DNA from 3 places in the Arthrobacter sp. SAFR-023 genome. Region 1 is predicted to be linked to each of the others. Evidence: riboswitches for the same ligand, from Rfam matches in the RefSeq annotation. Region 1 holds a riboswitch; each other region holds the start of a gene.
What was found. A riboswitch is a leader RNA that binds a small molecule or an ion and turns the genes downstream of it on or off. The one in region 1 is predicted to bind S-adenosylmethionine.

Region 1 (7,364 bases):
TGGTCGACGCCGGGTGGATGACGAGGGAGCGGACGTCACCAATGTTTGCCACATGGGAGTGCAGTTCCAGGGCATCCACGAAGCGCTTTCCGGCCTCGGCGCCGCCGGCCAGCGTAAAGGCCACCACCGCGCCGGTGCCCTTGGGCCCGTACTTCAGGCCGCGCTCGTACCAGGGGCTGGACGGCAGCCCGGCGTAGGCCACGGACTCCACGTCGTCCCGGGCTTCCAGCCAGCCGGCCACGGCTGCCGCGTTGGCCACGTGGCGCTCCACCCGAAGGCTCAGGGTTTCCAGGCTCTGCGCGATGAGGAAGGCATTGAACGGGGACACCGCGGAGCCCAGGTCGCGGAGCAGCTGGACGCGGGCCTTGAGGATGTAGGACAGGTTGGCTCCCAGGGCGCCGCCTGCGCCAAGGTCCCGGGCATAAACCAGCCCGTTGTAGGTGGGGTCCGGCGTATTGAAGCCGGGGAAACGCACCTGGTCCTTGCCGAAGTCGAAGTTGCCTGAATCCACGATGACGCCGGCAATGGCGGCACCGTGACCGCCGAGGTATTTGGTGGCCGAGTGCACCACGATGTCCGCACCCCACTCGAGCGGGCGGATGAGGTAGGGCGTGGACAGGGTGTTGTCCACGATCAGCGGCACGCCGGCCTCGTGCGCTGTCCGGGCAACGCCTTCGATGTCCAGCACGTCCTGCCGGGGGTTCGACACCACCTCGGCAAAGAAGAGCTTGGTGTTCGGCCGCACGGCGTCGCGCCACTGCTCCAGGTTGTCCGGGTCTGCCACGAAGGTGACGGAGACTCCGAACTTCTTCAGGGTGTGTGCCAGCAGGTTGTAGGTGCCGCCGTAGAGGCTGGGGCTGGCAACAATGTGGTCACCGGCCTCGGCGATGTTAAGGATGGCGTACGTTTCGGCGGCCTGGCCGGAGCTCAGGAGCAGTGCCGCAAGCCCTCCTTCCAGACTGGCGATGCGCTGTTCAACGGCATCCTGGGTAGGGTTGCCGATCCGGGTGTAGATAGGTGCGATCTCGGCCAGCGCAAAGCGGTCCGCTGCACTTTCGGCGCTGGGGAAGACGAACGACGTCGTCTGGTAGATCGGCAGTGCCCGGGCGCCGGTGGCGCCGTCCGGCGCCTGGCCGGCATGGATCTGGCGGGTTTCGAATGACCATGCGTTGGACATGAGGCTCCTCAGCTGTTGGGCGTGTGCTGGTCCCGGCACAGGCCCGCGCTTGCCACACGGCGGGCGCCACGCAGCCAGGTCTTCACCCGGGGCACCCCGCCGCGGTTGGAGGGTTGCCGGCCAGCGAGCCGGGGCTCTCTTCGCTGGCACTCATGACCTGCGATCAGTGTAGGAATGGGACTGTTACGCGCACAGCTTTGTGAAGAACTTCGTCAAAGTATGGACTTTTCGCGAGGTTAGGTGGACCTAAGCTGAGAGCCACCTCACAAAGTGCCAAGATGAGGTCATGCGCATGGATCACGTCTCTTACGCCTGTGAACACGATGGCCTGGCGGCCACCACCGAACGTATCTCCTCTGCCCTCGGCGTCGAAGCCGTAAAGGGCGGGGTGCACCCCCGGTTTGGGACCCGGAACATGATCATTCCCCTGGCCGGCCACAAGTACCTCGAGGTTGTTGAGGTACTGGACCACCCGGCGTCGGACAAGGCACCGTTCGGCCAGGCCGTCCGGGCCCGGTCCGCGGCGGGCGGCGGCTGGATGGGCTGGTGCGTCGAAGTTGACGACCTCGCCCCATTCGAGGAACGCCTGGGCCGCTCCGCGGTCAACGGCAACCGCAAGTTCCCCGACGGCCGGGAGCTTGTCTGGAAGCAGATCGGCATCCTGGGCCTGATCGCGGACCCGCAGGTCCCCTACATGCTGAAGTGGGAGGGCGATGCGGAGCTGCACCCGTCCAACGCCTATGACAGCAATGTGAAGATGTCCAGCCTCACGATCGCGGGCTCTGCCGAGCGCGTGACCGAGTGGCTCGGCGAGCCCGTCGAAAGGCCGCTGGAGGATGTCGCCGTGAACTGGGTCGCCCCGCACGGAACGCCGGGCATTCTCTCGGTCACGTTCGAAACCGCAGCGGGCGCCGTCACCATCTGACGCACTCTCCGCCCTTCACTTCGGCCGCCATCAGCGGGTGCCAATGACGTCACCCGCCGATGGCGGCCGAATCACTTTTAAGGGCCGGGCGCTTCCTAGCCCAGGCCGACCGCTTTGCCGAACAGGCTGAACCCGACGAACGCGACGATGTCCAGCATGGCGTGCGCGATGACGAGCGGCATCACCCTCCGGGTCCTGGTGTAGATCCAGGCGAAGACCACGCCCATGATGGCGTTTCCAATGAATGGTCCGAACCCCTGGTACAGGTGGTAGCTGCCGCGGAGCATTGCGGACACAAAGATCGCCAGCGGCACGGACCAGCCGAACTTGCCGAACCGGTCCAGCAGGTAGCCCACCACAATGACCTCCTCCACGACCGCGTGGCGCAGTGCGGACAGTATCAGCACGGGCACCGTCCACCAGTAGGCGTCCAGACCGCTGGGGATGATCGCCGTCGTAACGCCCAGGGCCCGCCCCGCGGCGTAAAGGCCCAGCGACGGGATCCCGATCAGGGCGGCCAGCCCCAGCCCCTGCAGCAGGTCCCTGCCCGGCCGGGCAAAGTTGAATCCCAGCTTCCGGAACGCCGAGCCGGCGTCGTGCCCGCCTCCGGCCTTCGCTTGGCGCTGGTCTGTCAAAAAGTAGATCACCAGCAGGACCGGCACCAGGGCGAAGATGATGTCCAGCAGCTGGTAGGTGAGGTCGAAGTACTCGCGCGTGCTTTGCGACCTGTTCAGCGTGGACGTCCCCTGCGCCAGCGGTGCCCGGGTCATTTTGTCCAGCAGCTGCACCACGGAGTAGACGGCGGACTGGCCGAGCGACAGCCCAAGGACGATCCAGACTTCGAACCGCAGCCGACGGCGGGAGGGAACCAACATGTTCCTATCTTGCCTGCACCGGCTGGTACTTTCCTGTCAGCCAGTCGGTTCCTGTCCGGCCGCGGGCTGACCCTATGCTGGGGAACTATGAGCGCTCCCGGGAAAATCATCATGATCCGGCACGGCCAGTCGGCGGCCAACGCGGATACCTCCATTTACAACAGGGTGCCCGACTACCGGATTCCGCTGACAGAGCTTGGCCTGGAGCAGGCGAAAGCCGCCGGGGAACGCATCCGGCGCGAGCTGGACGGCCGGCAGGTGAGCGTCTACGTCTCACCGTACCTGCGCGCCTACCAGACCCTTGAGGCACTGGATCTGGGCCCGCTGACGGAGCGGGTGATCGAGGAACCGCGGCTGCGCGAACAGGACTGGGCCAACTTCCAGATTTCCGGCGACATCGAGGACCAGAAGGAACTCCGCAACGCCTATGGCCACTTCTTTTATCGCTTCCGGGAGGGCGAGTCCGGCTCCGACGTCTACGACCGGATCTCCTCGTTCATGGAGACCCTGTACCGGCACTGGTCCAAGCCCGACTACTCCCCGAACGCCCTGCTGGTCACGCACGGGCTGACCATGCGCCTGTTCTGCATGCGCTGGTTCCACTGGTCCGTGGAGTATTTCGAGTCGCTGAACAACCCCGAAAACGCCGAGGTCCGCATGCTGGTGCGCAACAGCCTGGGCAAGTACGAACTCGACACACCGTTCACACAGTGGGTGGACCGGAGGGTGGACGAAACCGTGCTGGACGCCCCGCCGGTGATTTTCTGAGCCGTCTTCTTTTCTAGGCGCCGGCCACGAGCACTTCGGTGCCGCGGGCTTCGAAGGCGGCCTTGTCGGCCGCGGAAATGCCGGAGTCGGTGATGAGCCGGGTGAAGTTGTAGCCGTCCATGGTGGCAAACGCCCGGCGGCCCACCTTCGAGGAGTCTGCGATCACGTAGGACTCGCTGGCGCGGCTGGCCAGCAGGGCGTTGACCGTAGCCTCGGCCTCGCCGGTGTTGGTGGGCCCCACCTCCGGGTCGACGCCGTTGACCCCGATGAAGGCGATGTCCAGCACCACCTTCTGCATGATGATGTCCGTGTACGGGCCCACGAGTTCATAGGACCGCGGATTGAGGATGCCGCCGGTCACCATCACCTTGATGTTGGGCCGGACGGCAAGCTGGGAGGCGATATTGATCGCATTGGTGACCACGGTCAGGGTGGGCTGGTTCGACGGCGAGTTAAGGTCCTCCCGGGTGGCCAGGATCTGCGCGAGGGCGGTGCTCGTGGTGCCGCCGCATAGGCCGATGACCATTCCCGGGCTGATGAGCGCCGAGGCGGCCAGGGCGATCTCCTGCTTGGCCACGGCGTGGTCGTCCCGGTTGTACCTGCCGGGAAGGTCGTAGGCGAGGGCGCCGGTGGTGGCGCCGCCGCGGGTCCGGGTCAGCAGCCGCCGCTTGGCCAGGCTGTCCAGGTCCCGCCGGGCGGTGGCCGGTGACACGCCGAGCCGGGTGACGATTTCCTCGACTTCCACCTGGCCGGCCTCGGCAAGGAGATCAAGGATGGCCGTCAGTCGGTCGGTGCGTGTCATGCAGGGCCTTTCAAGATCCAAAAACGCCACAAGGAAATGACGCTTTGTGATTGTATCAGACCCTGAGCGATCATCTTGCGTCACTCCCGGGGGGAATGGCACCGCCTGACACTACCGTGCCCGCACCCCTGCACGCCACACCGCGTGGGTCAGCGGCATGCCGGGGCGGTAGGCGAGGTGGGTGGCGGACGGGGCGTTAAGGACGTGCAGGTCCGCCCGGTGTCCGACGGCGAGTGAGCCCACGGCGCGTCCGCCGTCGACGTCGTTACCGGACTCGCGCTGCAGCGCCAAGGCGCCGCCGTACGTCGCCGCCCGGACGGCCTCATGGACACTCAGTCCCATCTGGAGGACGGCGGTGGTGACGCAGAACGCCATGGAGCTCGTGTAGGACGTGCCCGGGTTGCAGTTGGACGCGAGCGCCACGGGCACGCCGGCGTCCAGGAGCTGGCGGCCGGGAGCCAGCGGCTGGCGGGTGGAGAGGTCGCAGGCCGGCAGGCAGGTGGCCACCGTTCCCCGCCCGCCCGTTCCCGCGGCGGCATCCCAGCCCGACCAGCCGGCGGCGAGGTCTGCGATGTCCTGCTCCGAAAGATAGTTGACGTGGTCCACGCTTGCCGCGCCGAACTCCACCGCGAGGCCGACGCCGGCGCCGTAGCCCAGCTGGTTGCCGTGCACCCGCAGCCCCAGGCCGGCGTCGCGGCAGGCCTGCAGCACGGCACGTGACTGTTCCTCCGAGAAGGCGCCCCGTTCGCAGAACACGTCGGCCCAGCGGACGTAAGGGCGGACCGCATCCAGCATCGGGCCGCAGACGAGCTTGGTGTAGTCATCCGCATCCGCCCCGGCCGGCACCAGGTGGGCGCCCAAATAGGTGACCTCGTCCGCCACCGTCGAGGCGATCCGCGCGCTCCGGGCTTCCTGCTCGACATCGAGGCCGTAGCCGGTTTTCGTCTCGAGGTACGTCGTGCCCTGCGACACTGCTTCGGCGACCCGGCCCTGCGCCAGCCGCGTAAGGTCGTAGTCGCCGGTGTTCCGGGTGGCTTCAGTGGTGACGGCGATGCCGCCGGCGCTGTACTCCTCCCCTGCCATCCGGGCCTCGAACTCCGCCGTCCGGTCGCCCGCGAAAATGAGGTGCGTGTGGGAGTCCACCCAGCCGGGGAGCACGGCCCGGCCGCCCGCGTCGACGGCTTCGTCGGCCGCGGGGGCGGCGGAGGCCTGGCCGATCCACGAGATCCGTTCACCCTCGATCACCACTGCCGCATTCTTGAGGACACGGTGCTCCGCGTCCTGGGTCATCAGTTCGGCGATGTTGGTGATCAGCGTGCTCATGGATCCATTCTTCAGCGCCGGATGGACCAGCGCGTCGCAGCAAGCGCATCCGCCGTCCGGGATACCGGACGGCTGCCAGTGTCCTGCCCCGCGTGTCCGGCACTCTGTCCGTCACGGCCGTTCGGGCCCGCCAGAATCTGGGCCGCGGCCAGTTCCGCGATTCCGGACGAGGTCTGGAAACCGTAGCCGCCCTGGCCGGCGAGCCAGAAGAACCCGCGGGCCTCGGCGTCGAACCCCACGACAGGCACGCCGTCGGCCGCCTCGGTGCGCAGGCCGGTCCAGGCCGTCCGGACGGTTCCGATCCCCAGCGTCGTCAGGGTGTTGAGCCGGGAGATGAGCCGCTCCACGTCCCCGGGACGGGGACGTGCGTCCTCCGCCGGGCTGGCCACGTGTTCCGACGGCGAGATCAGCACGTCGCCGCCTTCCTTGCGGAAGTAGAAGGAGTCGTCTGCGGCGGCCACCATGGGGCTGCCTTCCGGCAGCGGACGGCCGACGCCGACAATCGCTGCCGTGCGCCGGTAGGGCTGCAGGCCGATCTTCTCGACGCCGCTCAGCACCGCAAGCTCGTCGGCCCAGGCGCCGGCCGCGTTGACCAGCACGCCGGCGGAGAAGCCTTCCTGCCCGGCGCCGATCTCCCAGCCCGATCCCAGCCGCTGGGCCGAGTGGACGCGGGCGCCGGTGATGATGTCCACGCCGGCCGCCTCGGCACGCGCCCGGTGCCTTTCCAGCAGCACCGGGGCGTCGCACCCGAAGGACCCGGTGTCCAGGCCGGCGGCGGAGAAGGATTCGGGCTTCAAAGCCGGGCACAACCCGAGCGCTTCGTCATGGCTGATCAGGCGCATCTCGCCGCTGGCCTCGGCGCGCACCGTTTCGTCGTCTCCGATGAGCAGAAAGCTCCGCGGCGACAGCACGGGCCGGGACTGTCCGGCGTCGTCCGCCGCGATCAGTTCCAGGGTGCGGACGGTCAGTTCCTGCACCACCGGCGGGCCGTAACTGGGTATCAGCTGCCGGGCCGAACGCGAGGACGTGTGGTACGCCAGCTGCTGCTCCGCCTCCACGAGGGCCACGGTGCATTTGCCGGCCAGCGCGGAGGCAAGGGACAGTCCGGCAATCCCGCCGCCCACAATGACTACGTCATACGTTGATGCCATGGGCACAATCCTTACAGATGGCCTGACTTTACAGGTGACCGGGACCTACGCAGCCACCGCGTCCCTGCTCTTGATGAACGCCTGGACGCAGGTTTCGACGTCGTCTGCGCTGTGCGCGGCGGACAGCTGGACGCGGATCCGGGCGGCACCGCGCGGCACCACGGGAAAGCTGAAGGCGGTCACGTAGACCCCGTGCTGGAGCATCTGGTCGGCCACCTGCGCTGCCAGGACGGCGTCGCCGAACATGACCGGCACGATGGCGTGCTCGCCGTCCAGCAGTTCGAAGCCTTCCTCCGTCATCCGGCGGCGGAACAGCTCCGCGTTCCGGAACAGCGTGGCCCGC
Region 2 (7,364 bases), on a different contig from region 1:
TCGGCAAATCTGCGCGCCTGGCAGCCTCGGTGCTGGCCGTCATCTCGGCACTGAACGCCTTCGTTGAATGGCGCAGCGCAGACATCAGCAGCAAGGAGGGCCGGGAAGCCCGCCGCAACCAGCTGCTCAAGAACATCACCCTCACCGGCGGCGTGCTGCTGGCCTCCGTGGACACAGCCGGCAAGCCCGGCCTGGCCTGGCGCGCGGAGCACCTCGCCGCCGACGCACGCAAGACCGCGAGCCACCTTGCCGCGGACGCCCGCAAGACCACCGGCAAGAAGCTGCACAGCGCCGACAAGGCTGTCCGCAACGCCGACAAGGCAGTCCGCCGGGCTGTTGACCACGCGGTGGGGGCATAAGCAGGAATGACGGCTTCACCCATGGGCGCGTCCGCTGAGACCTCCGGCGCAGCTCCGCACTGGCCCGCGCCGTTTGCGGAGCAGCCGGTTGACGCCACCGTCCGCGTGCCGGGCTCAAAGTCGCTGACCAACAGGTACCTGGTGCTCGCCGCGCTGGCCGACGGGCCGTCCCGGCTCCGGGCGCCGCTGCACTCCCGCGACTCAGCGCTGATGATCGAAGCCCTGCGCCAGCTGGGCGCGGACATCCGGGAAGTGCCGGGCGACGGCGCCTTCGGCCCGGACCTGGAGGTGACGCCGATTCCGGCCAACTCCGGCGGTGCCGACGTCGCCATCGACTGCGGCCTGGCCGGAACCGTCATGAGGTTTGTTCCGCCGCTGGCGGCGCTCCGCAGCGGTTCCACCGTTTTCGACGGCGACCCCCACGCCCGGGCCCGGCCGATGGGGACCATCATCGAGGCACTGGCAGGCCTGGGCGTGGCCGTCAGCGGCGACGACGGCGGCATGCCCGCTTCGCTGCCGTTCCGCGTCGAAGGCACGGGGCAGGTCCGCGGCGGCCACCTCGTCATTGACGCCAGCGCGTCCTCGCAGTTCGTCTCCGCCCTGCTGCTGGTGGGGGCACGCTTCGCGGACGGCCTGCACCTTCAACACGCCGGCAGCACCGTACCCAGCCTGGACCATATCAACATGACCATTGCCGTGCTGCGCGGCGCGGGCGTGGTGGTGGATGACTCCACGCCGAACCACTGGATAGTCAGCCCCGGCCCCGTCCGTGCGTTCGACCAGCGCATCGAGCAGGACCTGTCCAACGCCGGCCCGTTCCTGGCCGCTGCCCTGGCGACGGGCGGCACTGTACGGATTCCGGACTGGCCGGAGCCCACCACACAGGTGGGCGACATGTGGCGCAGCATCCTCACCGACATGGGGGCAACGGTGAACCTGCAGGACGGCACCCTGACGGTCACCGGCGGCAGCGAAATCAAGGGGGCCGACTTCGCCGAAACCAGCGAGCTCGCCCCCACCGTCGCCGCACTGTGTGCACTGGCCTCCGGACCCTCCCGGCTGAGCGGCATCGCCCACCTCCGCGGACACGAGACGGACCGGCTCGCCGCGCTCGTCACCGAGATCAACCGCCTCGGCGGCGACGCCGAGGAAACAGAGGACGGACTCATCATCCGGCCCGCGGAGCTCCGCGCCGGCGTCGTGCACAGCTACGCCGACCACCGGATGGCCACCGCGGGGGCCATCCTCGGGCTGGCGGTCAGGGGTGTGGAAGTGCAGGACATCGCCACAACGTCCAAAACCATGCCGGACTTCCCCAAGCTCTGGGCGGAGATGCTCGGACAGCGTGGTGGCGCAGGCGGCAACAGCGCAGGCGCAGACACGGCAGGCGCAGCGACGGCAGGCGCCAACACCGCAGGGACCCCCGGTGGCACGCAGCACTGATTCCTGGGACGAATCCGACGTCCGGATCCGGCCGAACAAGAAGGGTTCCCGGCCCCGGACGAAGGACCGCCCCAGCCACGAGGACGCCGTGACCGGACGGATCATCACCGTTGACCGGGGGCGGTACACAGCTGTCGTAGGCGAGGATTCGGGCAACGAGCGGACGGTCATCGCCGCCCGCGCCCGGGAACTCCGCCGCTCCCCCGTGGTGGCCGGAGACTTCGTGTCCCTCGTGGGTGATGTGTCCGGTGAGCCGGACACGCTTGCCCGGCTCGTGAAAATCCAGGACCGCAAAACCCTGCTGCGCCGCAGCGCCGATGACACCGATCCCGTGGAGCGGGCTGTTGTTGCCAACGCGGACCAGCTGGTGGTGGTAGTCGCTGCGGCCAACCCGGAACCCCGCACCGGGTTCATTGACCGCGCCCTGGTGGCAGCCTACGACGCCGGGATCGAACCGCTGCTGCTGGTCACCAAGGCGGACGTCAAGGACCCCACCGGGCTGCTGGACAACTATCGCCACCTCGACTTTCCGGTCATTATCAGCCGCACCGCCGATTCCGAGGCCGGCGGCATCGACGCCCGGTCCGACGACGGCCTCTCCGCCCGGCTCGACGTTGCCGCCGTGTCCGAGCTCCGCGCCCACCTGGACGGCAAGGTGACCGTGATGCTGGGCCATTCCGGCGTCGGAAAATCCACCATGGTCAACGCCCTGACAGGCGCCGAACGTGCCACCGGCGGCGTCAACGCCGTGACGGGCCGCGGACGGCACACGTCGTCGTCGGCCCTTGCCCTCAAGCTCGCTGACGCCCCGGCGGGAAGCTGGATCATCGACACGCCGGGCATCCGCTCCTTCGGGCTGGCCCACGTCGACCCGGACCGCATCCTGCACTCCTTCCCCGACCTTGAGCCGGGCACCGAGGCCTGCGAACGCGGCTGCAAGCACGACGCCACCGCCGTCAACTGCGGCGTCGATGCATGGGTAGCGGCCGGGCATGCCGGCCCAACCGGAGCAGCCAGGCTCGCGTCCCTGCGCCGCCTGCTGGGCACCGACCCGCGCATGGAGGCTCAGGAAACCAAGGAACTCGGCAGCGTCGGCTAGCCTCCCGCGGCGCAGCCCGGCGGCTGCCTCCCCGCCCCGCCGGGCCTTTGAGGGTAGTTTGGAACCATGACCCAACCCGCTTCAACGTACAACGATGACCTGCGTCTGGCCCATGTGCTGGCCGATTCCGTGGACGACCAGACCATGAGCCGGTTCAAAGCGCTGGACCTCAAGATCGAGACGAAGCCAGATCTGACGCCGGTCACCGATGCGGACAAGGCCGCCGAGGAGTCCATCCGCGGCCAGCTGTCCCGTTCCCGTCCCCGTGACGCCGTCCTCGGTGAGGAGTTCGGAAGTTCCGGCCACGGTTCCCGCCGCTGGATCATCGACCCCATCGACGGCACCAAGAACTTTGTCCGCGGCGTGCCGGTGTGGGCCACGCTGATCGCCCTCGTCGACGAAGGCGAACCGGTCGTGGGCGTGGTCAGCGCCCCTGCGCTGGGCAAGCGCTGGTGGGCGGCAAAGGGCGCCGGCGCCTACTCGGGCCGTTCCCTCGCGGCCGCCACGAGGCTCAAGGTATCCAATGTGTCCAGCCTTGCCGACGCGTCACTGTCCTACTCCAGCCTCGGCGGCTGGAAAGACCGCGGAAACCTCGATGAGTTCCTCCAGCTCACTGAGGAAGTTTGGCGCACCCGGGCCTTTGGCGATTTCTGGTCCTACTGCATGGTGGCCGAAGGGGCCGTGGACATCGCCTGCGAACCTGAGCTGAACCTGTACGACATGGCGGCGCTGGTGCCGATCGTGACCGAGGCAGGCGGCCGTTTCACGTCCCTCGAAGGCACGGACGGCCCGTTCGGCGGCAATGCGCTGGCGACCAACTCGATCCTGCACTCGGAAGTCCTGAAGCGCCTGAACCCGCAGCTGGACGATTTGCTCTAGTTTTTGTCCTGCCGCGCCCTGCGCCTCTTGTGCTGAATATTACGACGGCGGCCGCCCCCTTCCGTGGGCGGCCGCCGTCGTTTATTCGGCCACAGGCCCGATATCCGGGCTACGTAATAATCCGCTTAACATTCCGGACCGGCTTTTTCATCGCCCGTCCGGATGTCCTAGTCTCGTAACAGGTCACGAGTGCCAGCGCTAAACCCCGGTTTGCTGGCCGGCAACCCTCCATTCGCGGTGGGGTGCCCCGGGTGACGACCAGGCCGATCCGGAACGGACCCGGCAAGCGCGGATCCCCGTCACACGGGGTCCTTTCTCAGTGAGGTCCCATGACGACTGCAACCATTTCTTCCACCGAGTCTTCTGCCGCGGACGCGGCCCTGCTGGACGGCCGGTTCGCCGCCGCAGGCCGTCCCCTGGCAGCCGTCACCGGCGCAGAAATACAGGCTCCGCTGATCCAGGGCGGACATGTCCGCTACGCCAACCTCGACTACGGCGCTTCCGCCCCTGCGCTGTCTGTGGTTTCTGCATACCTCAACGAGATCCTGCCGTACTACGCGAGCGTCCACCGCGGTGCAGGCTATGCCTCGCAGATCAGCACGTCCGTGTACGAGAACGCGCGGGACATCGTGCGGGAGTTTGTGGGCGGCCGCGCCGATGACGCCGTCATCTTCACCCGGAACACCACCGACTCCCTCAACCTGCTGGCCGGCTGCCTTCCCGTGCAGGACCACCACCACACCGGCGAGGTGCTGTACCTGGACATCGAGCACCACGCCAACCTGCTGCCGTGGCAGGGCGTGCCGCACCGCAGCGTCGTGGCCTCGGAGACGCTGGAAGCCACCATCGGCAGCCTGCGCGCCGAACTGGAGCACGGCGATGTCAGCCTCCTCGCCGTGACCGGCGCCTCCAACGTCACCGGCGAAATCCTTCCCATCCGGCGCCTCGCTGCCCTTGCCCATGAATACGGCGCCCGGATCGTGGTGGACGCCGCGCAGCTCGCGCCGCACCGCCGCGTCAACATCGCCGCGGACGACGTCGACTACCTCGCCTTCTCCGGCCACAAGCTCTACGCCCCCTTCGGGGCCGGCGTCCTGATCGGCCGCCCCGACTGGCTCGACGCCGGCACTCCCCACCTCGCCGGCGGCGGCGCCGTGAGCGAGGCCAGGCTCGACGGCGTCAGCTGGGCCACCGGCCCCGCCCGCCACGAGGGCGGCTCACCCAACGTGCTCGGCGCAGCCACCCTGGCCCGGGCAACCCAGGTCATCGCTGCCCTGGATCCGCAGGGCTGGCACGCCCATGAGGCGGCCATCCGGTCCTTCCTCGTCGAGGGGCTGGGCAAGATCGACGGTGTCACTGTCCACCAGATCTTCGCCGACAGCGACCCGGACGACGCCATCGGTGTTGTCAACTTCTCCGTGGAGGGCTACGACGCCGGCCTGGTGGCCGCCTACCTGTCGGCCGAACACGGCGTGGGCCTGCGCGATGGCCGCTTCTGCGCGCACCCGCTGCTGAAGCGCCTCGGCCTGCCGTCCGGATCCCTGCGCGCCAGCTTCGGCGTGGGCTCACGGCTCGAGGACGCCCAGCGACTGCTCGCCGGCATCGAGGAACTCCGCCGCTCCGGCCTCGGCTGGGACTACGTGGTGGACGCCGGACGCTGGGTCCCGGCGAACGACACCCGCACCTACCCGGAGTGGGCACCCAACACCCCCGGCACCGCGGGCGCCGCACCCTGCGCGCAGGACTAAGCGCCGCCCCGGACTAAGGCGCCGCCCCGGACTGCTACGGCAGCTGTCTCCGTACGGTAAATTCGAAAGGTAATTTTCGACGTCGGGCTAAGGAGACTGTGCGTGGCACGGGGCGGTCCCAAACTTCATCACGCACGCCGGCAGGAGCTCGGGCAGAGCTTCCAGGACGGCGGCGAGCACTACCACCGCGTCCGTCCCGGCTACCCTGCTGATTCCGCGGACTGGCTCATTCCGGCGGGGGCCCGCACGGCCGCAGACATCGGCGCCGGAACCGGCAAATTCACGGCACTGCTGGTGGAACGCGGGCTGAGCGTCAGCGCGGTGGATCCTTCCGTGGACATGCTGGAGCAGCTCAGCCGTGTCTTTGGAAACAGTGCCTACCCCGCGGTGCAGGCTCTGGAAGGGACCGCCGAGGCAACCGGACTGCCCGAGGCGGCGTTCGACGTCGTCAGCGTTGCCCAGGCATGGCACTGGTGCGACCCGCTGCTGGCCAGCACCGAGATTTCCCGGATCCTCAAGCCGCACGGGGTGCTGGGCCTCATCTGGAACCAGCTGGACACATCCGTTCCTTGGGTACACCGGTTGTCCCGCATCATGCACGCGGGCGACGTCCACAAACCCGACTTCCGCCCCAAAATCGGCCCCGAATTCACGTCCCTGGAAAGCCACCTGACGCGGTGGGAGGATCCCGTCACCCCTGACGACATCCTGGAACTGGCCAAGTCCCGCAGCTATTACCTCAGGGCCAACGACGCCACCCGAGCCAAGGTGACCCACAACCTGACCTGGTACCTGCACGAACACCTCGGGCATGCCGACGGCGAACTGCTGCAGCTCCCCTACCTCACCCAGACCTGGCGGGCTGTCAGGGCGTAACGCCCCGGTGGCAGCAGGTAGGCTTGAAGCTGTGAAGACCAGTACGCCCTCCTCCTCAATCGAGGACTACGTTAAGGTCATCTATTCCTTCACGGAATGGCAGGACAAGCCCATCACCTCCACCCAGCTTGCACAGCGCCTCGGCGTGGCCAACTCCTCGGTCTCCGAGATGGTGCGCAAGCTCAAGGACCAGGGGCTGGTCCTGCACAAGCCGTACAGCGCCATTACGCTCACGCCCCAGGGAGTCAGGCTGGCCCTCTCCATGGTCCGGCGGCACCGGCTCATTGAGACGTACCTGGTCAAGGACCTCGGGTACAGCTGGGACGAAGTCCACGATGAGGCCGAGCAGCTGGAACATGCGGTCTCGGACACGTTCATTGAGAGGCTGGCAGCCCGGCTGGGCAACCCGTCCAGGGACCCCCACGGCGATCCCATCCCCTCGGCCGACGGTTCCGTCCGGATGCCGTCCGCCCACCGGATGATCGAGCTCGACGACGGCCACACCGGCAGGATCACCCGGATCAGCGACGAGAACCCGGAGCTGCTGCGCTACCTCGCAGCAGAGAAGATCAGCCTCGACGCCGACGTCGAGGTGCGCGGCCGCAAGCCTTTCGGCGGCGCGCTGGTTGTCCGCATCGGTTCCCCCGGGACCAGCCGCGACGTTGACCTCGCCGACGAAGTCGCCTCTGCGCTCTGGATCCACAGCGACTCCGCACATCCCGGCTGCCGCATGGCCGGCCTGTAGGCACTGGTGGGGTCTCCCCTGGCCGGCAGCACCGGCGCCGGCCCCATGGCGGGTTCCGGTTACGGCTGGCGGGCCTGGACCGCCGTGGCCGCCGGCGGCCTACTGGGCACGGAACTCCGGTACGTGCTGGGACTGCTGTTCCCGGACCAGCCCGGAGACCTGCCGTGGGCTACGCTGGTCATCAACATCGTTGGCAGCTTCGTGCTGGCAGCCCT
Region 3 (7,364 bases), on a different contig from region 1:
GGCGTGCCGGCCCGGGCCGCCTCGAGGTTGAGCTGCCGGATCAGGCGCTGCGGCGGATAGAGCTTGGCGATCCGCCGCTCGCCGCTGATTCCAACGTGCGCCAACCCCAGCCGCAGCGCCTCGAAGGCCAGGGCGAGCTGCATTGGCTGGAAGTTTCCGCCGGACACCATGCGGCCCGAGGCCACGTCCGCGAGCGGGTTGTCGCCCCGGCCGTTGAGTTCCACCTCGAGCGCCTCGGCTAGCGCGGCCACCTGGGCCCGGAACGCACCGTGCGTCTGCGGCGCCGCGCGGAAGGACAGGGCGTCCTGGACCGACACCTGCCGCCGCGGGTCCTCCAGCCAGCCGCCGCGCACCAGGCGCCGGACATTGGCCGCCGAGACGCGCTGGCCGTCAACCGCCTTGGCCGACTGCACGGCCGGCGAAAAGGGGCTGAGATTCCCGCCGCCGTCGTACCTTGCGGTGGCCTCAAGCGAGAGCGCCAGCGCGGTGTCCGCCAAATCGGCGAGCCACCGGATGCGGCGGAGTTCCAGCACGCCGGCACCGATCGAATACGAGTTGGCGCTGACCAGTGCCAGGGCCTCGCCCGGCGCAAGGACCAGCGGGTCCAGCCCGGCAGCGGCGAGCGCCGCCGCGCCGTCCAGCAGGCCGCCGTCGGGAGCAAGCGCCTGCCCCTCGCCGATGGCGACGGCGGCAACCGCCGCCAGCTGGGTGAGGTCGGACGAGCCGACGGACCCGTCGCGCGGAACGGCCGGCACCACGCCCCTGTTGAGCAGTTCGGCATAAAAGCGGGCAGTTTCCGGGCGCACCCCCGAGCCACCCCGCGTGAATCCGATGAGCCTGGCCAGGATCAGGGCCCGGACATGATCCCGGTCCAGCAGCGCGCCGACGCCGCTGTGATGGTAGCGCACCACCTGCAGCTGGAAGTCGAGAATGGATGCCTGCTCCACGGCAGTGTCGCGGCCGGAGCCGAGCAGCGTGTTCAGGCCGTAGACCCGGTGACCGGAATCGATGGCCGCCTGCACCACCTCGCGGGACAGGCCCACGAGATCGAGGGCGTCGGCGCTGAGGACCACCTCCACTGCGGAATCGGCCGCCGCGGCAGCCACGTCGTCGGCACGGAGGTGGGCCGTTCCGATAAGGAATGTGCCGCGCCGGACGCCGGACACCAGTCCGCCACGTCCCCCGCGCCCATCCATAGAACCCGGCCCCGCCACTGCACCAGCCCTGGCCATGGCGTTAGAAGTCCAGCAGGTTCCGGCGGAAGCCGCCATCGCCATAGCTTGTCCGCAACAGACCCCGACGGCGAAGCACCGGCGCCAGCCTGTCCAGCACGCCGTGAACGGTGGCCGGGTCCACGAAGCCGGAGAAGAGGAACCCGTCGCCGCCGACTGCAGCCCCGGTTTCCTCGAGGTGGTCGGCGATTTCCTCGGCGGTGCCGATGATGCTGTCGCCGGCGCCGCCGCTCCGTGCCTGCAGGATCTGCCGCAGCGTGGAACCCGGGGGCGCGGCCTTGGAGAAGTGCTCCAGGGTGCCCTGGTTGCTGTTGGTGCTGAGCTCGGGGAGGGGCGCGTCGAGGTCGAACTGCTTGAAGTCGATAACGGACAGGTAGGAGATCGAGTTGAGCTGGCTGTCGATGTCCCGCTGCGTGAGCTCCCGGCGCGCCGCCCGCAGCTCCTCCGCTTCAGCCTTGGAGCCGGTCACGGTGGGTTTGAGGACGAACAGCACCTTGACGTCGTCAGGATTACGGCCGGCCGCGGCTGCCTCGGCGCGGATGGAGTCCCGGTACGCCTTCATGCCGTCGGCGCCGCGGGCCAGGGCGATCGCAACATCGGCGTTCGCACCGGCGAAGGCCTTGCCCCGCGGTGATGCCCCGGCCTGAACGAGCACCGGCTCCTCCGGCAGCGGGGCCGTGTTTAGCGGTCCCCGGACCTTGAAAAACTCCCCCTCGTGGTGGATCGGCCGGACCTTGGTGTGGTCCGCAAAGATTCCCGCCCGGGTGTCCTCCCGGATGGCGTCCGGTTCCCAGCTGCGCCAGAGCTTGCGCACGACGTCCACGAACTCCTCGGCCTTCTCGTAGCGGAGGTCATGCTCGATCTGCTGGTCCAGTCCGTAGTTCTGCGCGGCAAGGTCGCTACCGGAGGTCACCACGTTCCAGCCCAGCTGCCCGTTGGAGAAGTGCTGCAGCGTGGCCAGCAGCCGGGCGGCCGTGAACGGCGGGTAGAAGGAGGCGCTGATGGTGGGCACAATGCCGAGGTGTTCCGTGGCGGAGAGCAGATACGGCACCAGGGCCAGCGGATCGTGCTTCGGCGCGAAGGACGCCTGAGCCAGCGAGACCTCCGCACTCCCGCCGTAAGTGTCCGGAACGGTGAGGGAGTCCTCGATGATGAACAGGTCCAGCCCCGCCCGCTCAAACTCGCGGACTGCATGCTGGTAGGGGGCGGGCTTCCTCCAGTCGTAGCCGATTCCGTAGCCGGGCGTCCCCCAGCCCTGGACCCCGAAGCCATGGCCCACAAACCATCCAAAGTGCAGCATGGGAGTCACTGTATTCGGAGTCGAATCATTCACTGCGGCCTGGTTTCATCCGGCGTTACGGCGGTTCATCTCCCGTCATTATCCTCCCGTTGCGGTTTGATGCGTTACGGAAGATGACGGCGGCGGCGGTGCGCCCCGCCGTCGTCAGTGTTACGTTTTTGGGGAGTAATGAGTACCGGTATTAAGCCCTGACTGGCCGGTCGGCAACCCTCCTTCTCCGGCGGGGTGCCTCAGGTGAATACTCGGCATATCGACCACTTCGAGCTGCAAGCGTGAGAAAAGGAGATCCGTCGTGTCAGACGCCCCCGCCGTTGCAACACTGCCATCCCAGCAGGATAAACCCGAGGAGAAGCTGTCCTACCGCCTGATCACGGGGCCGGACGACCGAGCGTTCTGTGAGCGCATCTCGGCTGCCCTGGCTGAGGGCTACGTGCTGCACGGCAGCCCTGCCGCCACCTTCAACGGCACCGGCGTCATCGTGGCCCAGGCCCTCATCCTGCCAGCCGCCATCGCCAGTGCAGATGCCGCCGTCGCCACCGCCGTTGACCGGCTGGACTCTGACGAGGACCTCGCCGAAGAAGCCTACGAGGGCCACGCATGAGCTACGCCGGAGACCTCACCCCGCAGGACGCCTGGGCCAAGCTCGAAGAGGGCGCCATCCTGGTGGATGTGCGCACCGAGGGTGAATGGGCGCACATCGGCGTCCCGGAAACTGTATCCGCGAACAGCCAGCGCAACGATCCCCTGTTTATCCAATGGACTTTTCCCGGCGGCATTCCCAACTCCGACTTCGTCGAACAGCTGAAGCAGCAGGCGCCGGAGGACAAGAGCGTGGAGCTGCTTTTCCTGTGCCGCTCCGGCCAGCGCTCCATCGGCGCGGCAATCGCTGCCACCCAGGCGGGTTTCACCTCCTACAACGTGCTCGAAGGCTTCGAGGGCGAACCTGACCGCTACGGTGAGCGCACCGTGAACGGCTGGAAGAACCGCGGCCTGCCGACGAACCTGGGAAAGAACTAAATTGACCTTTAATCACGACGCCGCCGGCTGGAGCCCCGACACCCAGGCCGTGCGCGGCGGGCTTGACCGCACCAATTTCCAAGAGACCACCGAACCCGTTTTCCTCAACTCCGGGTTCGTCTACGAGTCCGCCGCAGCCGCGGAGCGCGCCTTCACCGGCGAGGACGAACGCTTCGTCTACTCGCGCTACGGCAACCCGTCCGTGGCCACCTTCCAGGAACGGCTCCGCCTGCTCGAAGGCACCGAGGCGTGCTTTGCGACGGCGTCCGGAATGTCCGCCGTGTTCACCGCCTTGGGCGCCCTGCTCGGGGCCGGGGACCGCGTGGTCGCCAGCCGTTCCCTGTTCGGCTCCTGCTTCGTGATCCTCAACGAAATCCTGCCGCGCTGGGGCGTGGAGACGGTCTTCGTGGACGGTCCGGACCTCGAGCAGTGGCGGGCTGCCCTCTCGGTGCCCACCGCAGCCGTCTTCTTCGAATCCCCGTCCAATCCCATGCAGGAAATCGTGGACATCGCGGCGGTCAGCGAACTCGCCCACGCCGCCGGCGCCAAGGTTGTGGCGGACAACGTCTTCGCCACCCCGCTGCTGCAGCGCTGCGGAGACCTCGGCGCGGACGTGGTGGTCTACTCCGGCACGAAGCACATCGACGGCCAGGGCCGGGTGATGGGCGGAGCCATCCTGGGCACCAAGGAATTCATCGACGGCCCGGTCAAGCAGCTCATGCGCCACACCGGCCCGGCCCTCTCCTCATTCAACGCCTGGGTCCTCACCAAGGGCCTGGAGACCATGGCGCTGCGCGTGAACCACTCGTCCGCCACGGCGCTGCGCCTGGCCGAATGGCTCGAGGCCCAGCCCGCCGTCAACTGGGTGAAGTACCCGCTGCTCAAGTCGCACCCGCAGTACGAACTGGCGGCCAAGCAGATGAAGGCCGGCGGCACCGTCCTCACGCTGGAGCTTGCGACGGCGGCCGGCCAGTCGGGCAAGGAGGCCGCCTTCGCGCTGCTGGACGCCCTGAAGATCATCGACATCTCCAACAACCTGGGCGACGCCAAGTCGCTGATCACCCACCCCGCCACCACGACGCACCGGGCCATGGGACCGGAAGGACGTGCCGCGATCGGGCTCAGCGATGGAGTGGTGCGGCTGTCCGTCGGCCTGGAGGACGCGGATGACCTTGTCGCGGACCTGGAGCAGGCACTCAAGCAGATCTGACCTCCTTAAATCCTGTTCTTCCGGGCCGGCTGTTTCTTACTTCCCATGGCCGGCTGTGAACCTCGGTTGCGCTGCACGTCCCTTCATTTCCGGCGTCCTTGAGAACGCGGGTGCGGCACGGTTTAGTGGGTGGACCAGCAGGGTTTACCCAGGGTTTACACAGATGGTCTTGTTAGGCTCCGTGTGCACTGGGCAGACTCTAATAACACCGATGAACCGATCAATCCCTGTCGGTTCAGCACCCCACCCAAGGACAGACGCAGTGATGCGTTCGGGGCCGCGGCCGCGAAGACGCTGCGTGCAGCCTCCCTGACCGGAAGGACCGCCATGGCCGGAGTATTCGAAGTTTTTGTTGACGCAGAGTCCCAGTTCCGGTTCCGGCTGAAGGCCCCCGATGGATCGGTACTGGCTATCTCCGCACCCTTCGAGGACAAGCGCGCGGCCGCGGCCGGCATCGCCGACGTACGCGAATGCGCCGGGACCGGGCTCATCACGGACCTCTCGACTGCGGCAGCTCCGGCGACCAAGTCTGCCCCGGTGACAGAGTCCGCTCCGGTTCAGCCGGCCGTATCGGCCCCCGCGCCTTCGCCTACCCAGGTTCTCCCGGCACGGCCCGACCACCGCAGGCAGGGATTCGGCAAGAAGCGTACGTCCTCGGAGGCTCCCGGTTCGCCGCTGTGCAGGCCGGCGGCACCTGCCGAGCCGGCCCGGTGGACAGGGGCGGCGTGACCGCCGCAACTGCTCCTCAGTAACTGGCGGACGTAATGAAGTGCCATGCAGACTCTCCCGGATAGAGCCATAAGGCCGCCCTGAACTCGTACGACGCCGTCACGGCTCGAGTATCGCACGACGTAACAGGCAGCTGATCGGTTTACTTAGGTAAGCCTTAACTCATATCCTCTTCCGGTGACCACGCAGCTTGATTTCGCGCGGGTGCCCTTCGCCGCCGATCTGGCGGGTTACGGGGACAGGCCCGCCGTTCTTACCGACAATTCCACTCTCACCTACCGGGACCTGGCCCGCAGGGTTGATGCCCTCGCCCTCCGGCTGGGAACGCAGCGGCGCCTCGTGGCGCTGGCCGCAGCGAACGACGTCGACTCCCTGGTGGCGTATCTCGCCGCCCTGGTCGGCGGCCACCCGCTGATCCTGCTGCCGGAGGACAAGCCGGCGGCACTCGAGTCCCTGGTGGCCGCCTATGACCCCGACGTCGTGCTGCGCTCAGCTGGCGGAGAGACGGTGTTTGAGGAGCGCAGGCCCGGAACCAGGCACGAACTCCATCCGGACCTCGCGCTGCTGCTCAGCACGTCCGGTTCCACGGGTTCGCCGAAGCTGGTGCGCCTGTCCGCCGCCAATCTGCAGGCCAATGCCGAGTCGATTGCCGAGTACCTGAGCATCGGCCCGGCAGACCGCGCCGCGACCACCCTGCCGATGTCCTACTGCTACGGGCTGTCCGTAATCAACAGCCACCTGCTTCGCGGTGCGGGCCTGGTGCTCACAAACCTTTCCGTTGTTGACCCGTGCTTCTGGGAGCTTTTCCGAACCGGCGGGGCAACGTCGTTCGCGGCGGTGCCGTACACCTTCGAGCTGCTGGAGCGGGTGGGCTTTGCCGAGATGACCTTGGCCGGCCTGCGGTATGTCACGCAGGCGGGAGGCCGGCTCGCCCCCGAGCGCGTGCAGGGCTACGCCGAGCTCGGCCGCCGGAAGGGGTGGGAACTGTTCGTCATGTACGGCCAGACGGAAGCGACCGCGCGGATGGCCTACCTTCCGCCCGCGCTGGCCGCCGAGCACCCAGGCGCCATCGGCATCCCGGTTCCCGGCGGCGCCTTCCGCATTGAGCCGGTTCCCGGCCTCGAGCACGGCGAACTCGTCTACACCGGACCCAACGTCATGCTCGGCTACGCGGAGACACCGGAGGATCTCGGCGCCGGCCGCACGGTCCACGAACTCCGCACCGGCGATCTGGCCCGGAGGCACCCCGCCGGCGTCTACGAAGTGGTGGGGCGGCGCAGCCGGTTCGTCAAGATCGTTGGCCTCCGGGTCGATCTCGGCCAGGTGGAGCGCATCCTGGCCGACCTCGGGGTACAGTCCGCGAGCGCCGGCACCGACCAGGGACTTGTGGTCGCCGTCGAGGGCAGCCACGACACCCAGCTGCTGTCCAAGGTCCTCGCCCAGGGCATCGGGCTGCCCCGTACGGCCCTGGAGCTGCACGCCGTCGAGCATCTCCCGCGTCTGGCAACCGGAAAAGTGGACTACCCGGCGGTCCTAGCGCTCTCAACACCAGCGCCCTCTGATTTACCGCCGTCCGGGGCGGGGCCGGACGGCCCAGGAACGGAGGGCTCCGGGCCGAACGGCTCCGGAACAGACAGTGTGCGGCGGATCTTCCGGGACACCCTGGAGCGCACCGACATCGGCGACGGCGACACGTTCGTCTCGCTCGGCGGCGACTCGCTGTCCTATGTCGCCACGTCCGTCCGCCTGGAACAGCTGCTGGGGCACCTCCCGCCGGACTGGCACGTGAGGCCGGTCCGCGACCTGGAACAGCGCCCGGGGACAAAGCCCGCCGGCGCTATGCGGCAGTTCTTTGCTCCGATCGAGACCAGCATCG

Region 2: it holds a riboswitch for S-adenosylmethionine, as region 1 does, so the genes downstream of both, ACTHQX_RS00985 (aminotransferase class V-fold PLP-dependent enzyme) here and ACTHQX_RS03070 (bifunctional o-acetylhomoserine/o-acetylserine sulfhydrylase) in region 1, are expected to answer to the same signal.
Region 3: it holds a riboswitch for S-adenosylmethionine, as region 1 does, so the genes downstream of both, ACTHQX_RS15010 (DUF1737 domain-containing protein) here and ACTHQX_RS03070 (bifunctional o-acetylhomoserine/o-acetylserine sulfhydrylase) in region 1, are expected to answer to the same signal.

The regions. Positions count from the first base shown of each region.
Region 1 covers NZ_JBQCMF010000002.1:180,302-187,665, forward strand. Annotated here, with positions in the region: gene ACTHQX_RS03070 (bifunctional o-acetylhomoserine/o-acetylserine sulfhydrylase) at 1-1,177, opposite strand, end outside; SAM riboswitch class IV at 1,218-1,335, opposite strand; gene ACTHQX_RS03075 (VOC family protein) at 1,464-2,102, shown strand; gene ACTHQX_RS03080 (CPBP family intramembrane glutamic endopeptidase) at 2,198-2,977, opposite strand; gene ACTHQX_RS03085 (histidine phosphatase family protein) at 3,065-3,745, shown strand; gene ACTHQX_RS03090 (DeoR/GlpR family DNA-binding transcription regulator) at 3,759-4,547, opposite strand; gene hutI (imidazolonepropionase) at 4,659-5,870, opposite strand; gene ACTHQX_RS03100 (NAD(P)/FAD-dependent oxidoreductase) at 5,882-7,021, opposite strand; gene ACTHQX_RS03105 (glycine C-acetyltransferase) at 7,067-7,364, opposite strand, start outside.
Region 2 covers NZ_JBQCMF010000001.1:205,183-212,546, forward strand. Annotated here, with positions in the region: gene ACTHQX_RS00965 (DoxX family protein) at 1-359, shown strand, start outside; gene aroA (3-phosphoshikimate 1-carboxyvinyltransferase) at 366-1,802, shown strand; gene rsgA (ribosome small subunit-dependent GTPase A) at 1,786-2,901, shown strand; gene hisN (histidinol-phosphatase) at 2,968-3,780, shown strand; SAM riboswitch class IV at 3,962-4,075, shown strand; gene ACTHQX_RS00985 (aminotransferase class V-fold PLP-dependent enzyme) at 4,110-5,528, shown strand; gene ACTHQX_RS00990 (class I SAM-dependent methyltransferase) at 5,631-6,404, shown strand; gene ACTHQX_RS00995 (metal-dependent transcriptional regulator) at 6,436-7,149, shown strand; gene ACTHQX_RS01000 (fluoride efflux transporter FluC) at 7,156-7,364, shown strand, end outside.
Region 3 covers NZ_JBQCMF010000013.1:114,660-122,023, forward strand. Annotated here, with positions in the region: gene ACTHQX_RS15000 (aromatic amino acid ammonia-lyase) at 1-1,196, opposite strand, end outside; gene ACTHQX_RS15005 (NtaA/DmoA family FMN-dependent monooxygenase) at 1,237-2,532, opposite strand; SAM riboswitch class IV at 2,697-2,811, shown strand; gene ACTHQX_RS15010 (DUF1737 domain-containing protein) at 2,825-3,133, shown strand; gene ACTHQX_RS15015 (rhodanese-like domain-containing protein) at 3,130-3,549, shown strand; gene ACTHQX_RS15020 (O-succinylhomoserine sulfhydrylase) at 3,551-4,759, shown strand; gene ACTHQX_RS15025 (DUF1508 domain-containing protein) at 5,087-5,488, shown strand; gene ACTHQX_RS15030 (AMP-binding protein) at 5,666-7,364, shown strand, end outside.